Regions from separate parts of the Clostridium sp. TJA020 genome, predicted to be linked through region 2. Evidence: riboswitches for the same ligand, from Rfam matches in the RefSeq annotation. Region 2 holds a riboswitch; each other region holds the start of a gene.

Region 1 (3,261 bases), on a different contig from region 2:
TATTAAATAAAATATTATTTTATACTTCCAAATTCCCTTATTGGATATATTCTAAGTTGTGCCTCACCTTTTATATCTTCCTTTGGAATATATGGATCTTCCCAATACCTTGAGTCAGCTGAATTTTTTCTATTATCTCCTAAGAAAAAATATTTACCTTCTGGAACTTTGAACTCCCCAAAAAAACCATCTGGATTTTTCACATAATCCTCTTGAATAAATTCTCCATTAATATAAAGTTCATTTCCTCTTACATCAATTTCATCTCCTGGAAGACCTATAAGCCTCTTTATCATAATCTCATTTTTTTCTTTATTTTTAAAGACTATGATATCCCCTCTTTTTAAATTGTTAAAATTATAAACTTTTGTTACTAAAAACTTTTCTCCTACTTTTATAGTAGGTTCCATTGATGATGTAGGAACTTCTACTTTAAAAATTAAAAATTTGTTTATTAGTAAAGCTAATATTACAGCTAAGATAATAGGACAGACTATGTCCATAATAAATTTTTTTCCCATACTTTTCCCCACTTTATACCCTTCAGTTAAATTTAAATTACTTCATTTTTAATTATATCATCATAGCTCTCTCTTTTACATATAATTTTAATTTTTCCATCTTTAACCATAATAACTGCTGGCTTTGGAATCTTATTGTAATTATTAGACATTGAATAACCATATGCACCCGTTGACATAACTGCAAGAACATCTCCACTTAAAACAGATGGTATTTTTATTGCATTTAATAATATATCACCAGATTCGCAACACTTTCCAGATATAGTTACTTTCTCTTTAGCATCATATATAACCCTATTTGCAACTATACATTCATATCTAGCCTTATATAATGCTGGTCTTATATTATCAGTCATACCACCATCTACAGATACATATTTTCTAACTGATGGTATATTTTTTATTGAGCCTATAGTATATAATGTTATTCCTGCATTTCCAGCTATTGACCTTCCCGGCTCTATAATAAGTATAGGTCTTTCCAATTCTAAATTTTTGCAAACTTCATCTACTTTATTTATTATAGCATTACAATATTCCTCTATTTCTCTTGGTTTATCTTCATCACTATAATATATTCCAAATCCACCACCTAAATCTAACTCTTTTATTATATATCCAGTTTCATTCTTAACTCTATTTATTAAATTAAGCATTATCTCAGCCGCATCTTCGTAAGGAGTTATTTCAAATATTTGTGAACCTATATGACAATGAAGCCCAAGTAAATTTATGTTTTCCAATTTTATAGCCCTTTTTATAGCATTTATTATATTATCTCCTACTGGTGCAAAACCAAACTTAGAATCAATTTGTCCTGTCTTTATATATTCATGTGTATGTGCCTCAATACCTGGAGTAATTCTTAAATAAATATCTTGCTTTCTTTCATAATCTCTAGCAATTTTATTAAGCTGTTCTATTTCAAATAAATTATCCACTACAAATGTTCCAACACCAAGTTTTACACCCATTTCAATTTCTTCTAATGTTTTATTATTTCCATGAAATAATACTTTTTTTAATGGAAAATCAGCTTTATATGCTGTATATAATTCTCCACCTGAAACAACATCTAAACATAAGCCTTCTTCCTCTATTATTTTACACATCGCTAAAGTTAAAAATGCTTTTCCAGCATAGGCTACCTTATTACCTCTATTTTCACAACTAAAGGCCTGAAAATACCTTCTACAATTTTCTCTAATTAAATTCTCATCCATAACATATAAAGGAGTTCCAAACTCTTCAACTAACTTTGTTGTTTTTACTCCTCCAATTACTAAAGTATTTTCTTCAGTCCTCATATTACCAAATAGTTTCATTTAAATTCCTCCAATTCATTTAAGTAAAACAAAACGTCACAGGAAAATTCCTGTGACGGGTAATAACGTTATAACATTAAGGTATTATAATTACAAAAACTTAAGCCTAAAATTAATATATTCTAAACTCACTTATATAGTAATTTAAAAATCCTTGTAGCTCTCCACGTTATGTGACAGTTATGCATATATTATATACATACCCAGAAAAATTATATTTGCATTATAATTTAACTTCGGCCAATCATCCTTTCATCCTTATTCATAGTCTGCAAAACTCCTAAAGATTACTCTTAATCTCGGCACCTCTACCCTAAGATTTGTTCTTTCCTAATATATTATTATTTTTTATTATTTATGATACTATAAATTTATTTAAATTTAAAGTCTTTTATACATTAATATTCTTTTTCCCTATAAATATTCATTAAATCTCCCATTATCTCTGCTGATGATGGTGGTGTATAACTTATTGCATTAGCTCCAGCTTCTATTGTTTCTAATATACTTTCTTCAGTATTTCCTCCAGTTGCAATTATAGGAACTAAAGGATACTTTTCTCTTATTTTCTTAACAATTCTAGCTGTATTTTTTCCACCTGATACATTTAATATAGTGGCACCTGAATTTAATCTTTCTTCTATATCTGTATCTTCTGATACAACTGTTACAACAACAGGAATATCTATTGTTTTTCTTATCTTTTTTATTACACTGTTTGTTGTTGGTGCATTTACAACTATCCCTATTACTCCTTTAAATTCAGCATCTAATGCTAAGTTTATAACTCTCCTACCTTGAGTTATTCCACCTCCAACTCCACAAAACACAGGAACATCAGCTGCTGTTATTATAGCCTCAGTTATTTTTGGTTGGGGGGTGAAAGGATATACTGCCATTATTGCATCTGCATTTGTATTTTTTATCATGGCAACATCAGTTGAAAACATTATTGATTTAATTCTCTTTCCAAATATCTTTATTCCACTACACTTTCTTATTGCAGAAGGTGCTTCAATTATATGATTTCTAAATGTTCCTAATATTTCTGGAACATATTTTTCATTATCCTTACTCATTTTTATCCCTCCAAAAACTTACATTGCTTTGCTTTACAACTTATTATATAACCAACTTCCATTAATTAAAATATTTATTTTTGATAAATAAAAAATATTTATTCATTTTATAGATAAGTATGTATTATTTGTAATATAATGTTTACAAATAATATTGATTTATAAAAGGCGGTGTTTTTTTATTTATGCTTCAACTAAAAAAATTTTTTCTCCCGTACAAAATCTTAATTTCAATATATCTATTTTTTATACTTACTGCTTTTACTATTAATTCTCCTAAAGAAATCTTTATAGGATTAAAAAACATAATATTAACACCTGATATTCTAATAA
Region 2 (3,261 bases):
CAGGGTTTTCTAAGAAAGTTTCTGCTATATATTTAGCTCTTAGTGGATCCCCTGGTAAAAGCACTGTTTCTGCTATATCTCCTAATTTTGCTCCATTATGTGGTGTTGGTACATTTTGTGTCATAAACCATTCCTCCTTTTGCTTTTAAAAATATTATATCATATAATAGCATTTTTTGAAAACCTTTTCCTTATTTTTTTCTTAAAATTTTATTTAATATAAAATATTTCTATAAATTTTAACTTTCTTCAAGAACTAAATCAATGCTATTTTCAGTTACTTCTTTATTATTTATAATATTTCTTTCTAAATCCACATCTTCTAATTTAACTAATTTTGTTTTATATTTAATTTTATATGAAATCCATAAAATTAAAAATAATGGTATTCCTATATAAGATGATATTAACCCCATCCATTCTATTCCTTCTGGTTTAATGTATACAAAACCTTGTCCAATAACAACTACTGCACAAAGTACTAATGCTATTATCGGTCCAATTGGAAATATACTTGCTTTATAAGGTAACTTATTTATATTTTTTCCTTGTTTTACATATGCTTTTCTAAATCTATAATGACATAATGCTATACCAAGCCAAGCTATAAAGCCTGCAAGTCCTGATGCAGCAACAAGCCAAACATAAACTGTACTTTCTGCATAAAATCCTGTTAAAAAACATGCTGATGCTATTATTGTAGTTAAAATAACAGAGTTAACAGGAACCCCTTTTTTGTTAACTTTTGAAAAAACCTTTGGTGCCATATTTTCTTTAGCCATTGAATAAAGCATTCTACTTGATGCATACATTCCTGAATTACCAGCTGACAAAACAGAAGTTAATATTACTGCATTCATTAAAGATGCCGCACCTGCTATTCCAACCTTTTCAAAAACCATAGTAAAAGGACTTGTATTTACTCCAGCTTGTACTGATGGAATTATTAACCCTATAACAATTATAGTTCCTATATAAAATATTAAAATTCTCCAAAATATTGTATGTACTGCTTTCGGTATTGTTTTTTCAGGATTTTCTGATTCTCCCGCAGCAATACCTATAAGTTCAGTTCCTTGAAATGAAAATCCAGCTATTAAAAATATCGAAAATATTGATTTAAATCCTCCAACAAAAGGTCCTCCATTTGAAAATATATTTTTAAAACCTAAACTATCACCCTTCATTATTCCAAATATCATAAGTGTACCAATTACTATAAATACAATTACTGTAATAACCTTTATACTTGCAAACCAAAACTCTGATTCACCATAAGCTTTAGATGATAATAAATTTAATCCTACTATTAAAACTAAAAAAATAATACTCCAAACTATTGCTGGAACATTTGGAAACCAATATTTCATTACAAGTGAACCTGCAACCATTTCTGTCGCTATAGTTATAGCCCAATTGTACCAATAATTCCATCCTAATGCAAAGCCTAATGCAGGATCTATAAATTTTGTAGCATACACTCCAAAGGATCCTGAAACAGGCATATAAGTAGCCATTTCCCCTAAACTTGTTATTAAAAAATATACCATTATCCCTATTAGACCATAAGCTACTATAGAACCTCCAATTCCTGCAACATGTATACTATCGCCCATTGCAAGAAATATTCCAGTTCCTATAGAACCACCTAATGCAATCATGTTTAAATGCCTTGCCTTTAATCCTCTCTTTAGCTCATTACTTTCTGTCTCATTCATGTCTATTTCCTCCTTAGCTTAGTATAAAAATAAAACCCTGAGGAAAAACTTCACTCAGGGTAAATAAGTTCATTTCAATATAATATACTAAACTAATTATGCCTTTGAATGATAGCCCTCCACAAAATAAATTTGTGACAGTCTTATACATATTCTGCACAAAACCAGCATATAATCTTAAAGCATCAATTATACACTTCGGCAAATTTTCCTTTCATATTAAATCATAGTGCTTACCTCATTAATATTACTATTAAAATTTGCGCCTCTACCTCAAAATTTAAATTTATACATTTTTCATTAGTTATTATGCACCTTATTTTTTATAATTTCAACAAATCATATTACTTATTATTACTTTATTTACAATTATTATTATTTATTAATATTTTTAATTTCTTACAGCTATTAAAAATTTTATTTTTATTCCTTCTTTTGTAAACATTTCTTCATGTTCTGTTACTACGTTTCCTTCGAAACCACTATTATGTAAATCATAAGTTATATATTTTATATCAAATCCACTTTCTTTAAAGTATTCTAAAGATTCTTCAAATAATTCATCATCATCTGTCTTAAACCAAATTTCTCCATCTTTTGAAAGAAATTTTTTGTAACTCTCTAATTGTCTAGTGTGAGTAAGTCTTCTTTTTTTATGTCTTTCTTTAGGCCAAGGGTTGCAAAAATTAATGTATATTCTATTAATTTCATCATCTTCTCCAAGCATATCATTTATTAATGCTATTTCTTGTGCCATAAGCTTAACATTATTTATTTCCATACCTTTTTCTTTAAACGCTTCTTCTATATTTCTTTTTGCAAGCACTAAAACTTCGTCTTTTATATCTATAGCTAAATAATTTATATTAGGATTTTCTGATGCATGAACAGCCATAAATGTTCCTTTTCCACATCCTAATTCTAAATATAAAGGTTGTTCTTCTTTAAATGATTTATTCCATTTTCCTTTAAGTTCTTTTGTATCTACTATAAAAAAGTCACATGCTTCAAGCTCAGGTCTAGCCCAAGGTTTTCTTCTCATTCTCATTATATGTTCACTCCATCTTTATAAAGTTTCATTCCTATTATACATAGTTTAAATACTATTAACAACAAAAATTAGGATAGAACTTTTTGTTCCATCCTAATTAAATTTCACAAAATTTATTTTTTAATAAGATTTTTAATATTATTTAATGCCTTATAATCATATAAATGCTTACTGTCTGGGAATGCATTTAATAATCTTCTATTAATTTTAGCTTCTCTTTTAAGTTCTTTTATTCTATTACTTAAATCTAATAATTTATCATATTCCTTATTAGTTCTTCTATTTTGAATTTCAATTTTTAATTTATTTATTTCACTCTCACTAAACTTTTCAAATTGAATACCTAATTTATTTAATTCAACTTTAATATCTTTAACCTTTACTAAATGTTCCTTTAAGTGTAATAAGTGTGTAACTGTAAAAATTAAATCAATAATAAATATTATAGATATAATACCTGATAACGAATAAACAATACTTGAAGAAAGTGAT
Region 3 (3,261 bases), on a different contig from region 2:
CAATTGAACCAATATTTATATTACTAAAAAACTTAGAAAATGTTTGACTAAATATATTAGAAAAATCTCCTATGTTATTAATAATATTTCTATTTCCTATTCTTCTATTCATAATATCCCTCTTATAAAATTTTTCTTATTATAACTTATTAATATAAATATTATACTGACACATTTTAATTTATATATTAGGTAAGTTATTAATTATTCTAATAAAAAAGTGTGGAAATTATCCACACTTTTAAAAATTAATATATTAATTTTCCACAACTTCATCCACTGGTTTTCCTATAAACTTAACAGCAATTACAAGTACTATTATTGCAACAGGTAATATTATATAAACAGGAACATTTAATCCAGCTGGTATATAACCTAATATTATTGTGGCTCCTGCAACAAACAGTGCATACCACATTTGTGTTTTTACGTGTTCTATATGATCACATCCAGCTCCCATTGATGAAAGTATTGTTGTATCTGATATTGGTGAACAGTGGTCTCCAAATATTGCTCCTGTAAGTACAGCACTTGTACTTAATACTATATAGCTCATATCTGGTGATATTGAATGAGCTAGAGGAATTGCAAGAGGCATAAGTATTCCCATTGTTCCATATGCAGTTCCGGTAGCAAATGATATTACAGCTCCTAATATAAATATAATACTTGGAAGTAAAAATGATGGTATTGATCCAGATAATAATGTAACTAAATATTTAGCAGTTCCCAAATCTTTTATTACTGAACTTAATGACCATGCAAGTAATAAAATTACTCCAGTTATTATAAGACCTTTCATTCCATCTACCCAAACTTCAACAGCTTCTGACACAGTAAATATCTTTTTACAAACTCCCATAGCAATTGCTATTATTGATGCAAATACTGCTGATTGGAAAAGTGCTGTTGATGCATCAGCTGCACTAAATGCTTCTCTTATTGCTGTAAAAGAAAACGGTGCATTAGTTACAACTTCTCTAAGTGCTACATCAGTTCCACCTATTATACTTGTATATCCACTATAATAAAAACTTATAAGAGCTGATATTATAAGTGCTCCTATTGGGATTATTGCATTCCAAATACTAAGCTTAACTCCTTCTTTTACTTTCATCTCATCTTCTGTACTTATACTTTCAAGCTCCGATTTTTTATCCTTAATACCTTTTCTAGCCCTAACTTCAGCCTTTCTCATAGGTCCAAAATCCCTAAGCATAACAGATGTAATAACTACAAATGCAAGTATTAAAATATTATAAAATCTATATGGAATAGTTTGAAGAAAAACACCAAAAGAATCAACTTTAACTCCAATTTGAGTAAATGAATCATTTATAAGTCCTACTTCTAACCCTATCCAAGTTGATATTATTGCAAGTCCTGCAATTGGTGCTGCTGTTGCATCAATTATAAAAGCTAACCTTTCTCTTGAAACTTTAAGTTTATCTGCAACAGGCTTCATTATAGGACCTACTATTAATGAATTTGCATAATCATCAAAAAATACTAAAAGACCTAGAAACCAAGTAACAAGTTGAGCACTCCTTGGAGTTTTTGCTCTTTTTGCAAGTGCTTCTGCTATAGCTCTAGCACCTCCCATTTTAGCAACAAGATTTATTACTCCTCCAATAGCTAAAACTTGAAGTATTATTCCAGCATTCCAAGGATCCGCTAAAGAATTTAGGACTCTTTGTATAAAATCTAAAAAGGCTTGTATCAATGCATTAAATGCATTTTGATCTACGACTTGAATCATAAAACATCCAGCTAATGCACCAATAAACAAAGATACTACAACATTTTTTGTAATAAATGCAAGTACAATTGCAACTAAAGGTGGTATTATAGTCCATATACCAAACCTTTCTGCATTTACAGTTCCTGGATCAATTTCTGATGCAAATGCTACTGTTGTCATACTCATCATTAGTATAAAGGTAAATAAAAATACTAAATAATTTCTTTTTTTCATGATTGAATCCCCCTATTAAAATAAAATTTGTGAATATTTTTAGAGGCCCATCATTTTACTTTAAAGTCAAAAAGAACCTTGAGATAACACTCAAGGTTCTAAATATATAACGTAAGAATCCATTGAATGATAGCTCACCACAAATATAATTTGTGACAGTCTTATGCATATTATGCATAAGCCCAGGATTATAACATTAAAGCATTAGTTATATCCTTCGGCGGTATTTCCTTTCATGTTATATCATAGTGCTTATCTCAATAACATTACTCTTAAAGACCGCGCCTCTATCTCTTCGCAAATTATTCACTTTTAAATTAATATAATTATATAATATAAATATATATATATCAATATATCTTTTAATTTTTTGTTTATTTTATTAACAATTTTTCATAAATTCTTCTATTTCACTAACTGATTTTATCATATCCTTAGTTAATACCTCACATCCATCATCAGTTATTAGTACATCATCTTCTATTCTTACACCAATACCTTCTTCTCCTATATATATGCCTGGTTCTACTGTATATACCATACCTGGTTCTAAAACTGTATTTCTTCCTGGATTTTCTATATCATGAGTATCTAAACCTAAGCTATGTCCTATACTATGCCAATAATATTTTGATACTTCTTCCTTATTTTCTATTAATCCAAGATTAATACATTCTTCTGCAATCCACTCTTTAGATTTTTTATTTATATCTAAGAAATTAATACCTGGTTTTAACTCTGATATAACTTTCTCATTTACTCTAAGTACAGCTTCATAAACTTCCTTTTGTCTTTTTGTAAACTTACCGTTTACAGGAAATGTTCTTGAAATGTCTCCATTATAATAATTAACCTGTGCTCCTAAGTCAAAAAGAATTAAATCTCCATCTTTAGCTTCTGAATTATTATCTACATAATGTAATATAGTTGCATTCTTTCCAGCTGCTGCAATTGTATTAAATGCATAATCACGAACTCCTCTTTTTCTGCATTCAAATTCAAAATATGCTTCTAATTCATATTCAAGCATTCCAGGTTTTATATTTTTCATTATTGATTCAACACCTTTAATTGTTATATCAATAGCCTTCTGCATTTCTTTTATTTCAGATGGACTCTTTACAAGTCTTATTGGTGCAAATATTGGAAATACATTTTTTATATTCACTTGTGGATACTTATTTCTAAGCTTTTTAGCAAATGTACTACTTACTGTTGGTAAACTGTTAAACTCATCTCTTTCTAAATCTAAATATATATTTATATCAATACTTTCATTTATTATT

What was found. A riboswitch is a leader RNA that binds a small molecule or an ion and turns the genes downstream of it on or off. The one in region 2 is predicted to bind lysine.
Region 1: another riboswitch for lysine. It lies ahead of lysA (diaminopimelate decarboxylase); the one in region 2 lies ahead of AC4FQ1_RS11395 (amino acid permease).
Region 3: another riboswitch for lysine. It lies ahead of AC4FQ1_RS09180 (Na+/H+ antiporter NhaC family protein); the one in region 2 lies ahead of AC4FQ1_RS11395 (amino acid permease).

The regions. Positions count from the first base shown of each region.
Region 1 is NZ_JBZEFC010000002.1:280,166-283,426, forward strand. It holds gene lepB (signal peptidase I) at 15-521, opposite strand; gene lysA (diaminopimelate decarboxylase) at 554-1,849, opposite strand; lysine riboswitch at 1,999-2,168, opposite strand; gene AC4FQ1_RS05205 (beta/alpha barrel domain-containing protein) at 2,248-2,928, opposite strand; gene AC4FQ1_RS05210 (DUF1576 domain-containing protein) at 3,114-3,261, shown strand, end outside.
Region 2 is NZ_JBZEFC010000008.1:42,522-45,782, reverse strand. It holds gene deoD (purine-nucleoside phosphorylase) at 1-124, opposite strand, end outside; gene AC4FQ1_RS11395 (amino acid permease) at 240-1,718, opposite strand; lysine riboswitch at 1,823-1,997, opposite strand; gene trmB (tRNA (guanosine(46)-N7)-methyltransferase TrmB) at 2,110-2,766, opposite strand; gene AC4FQ1_RS11385 (putative ABC transporter permease) at 2,883-3,261, opposite strand, start outside.
Region 3 is NZ_JBZEFC010000005.1:66,488-69,748, forward strand. It holds gene AC4FQ1_RS09175 (Hsp20 family protein) at 1-112, opposite strand, end outside; gene AC4FQ1_RS09180 (Na+/H+ antiporter NhaC family protein) at 257-1,975, opposite strand; lysine riboswitch at 2,098-2,273, opposite strand; gene AC4FQ1_RS09185 (aminopeptidase P family protein) at 2,358-3,261, opposite strand, start outside.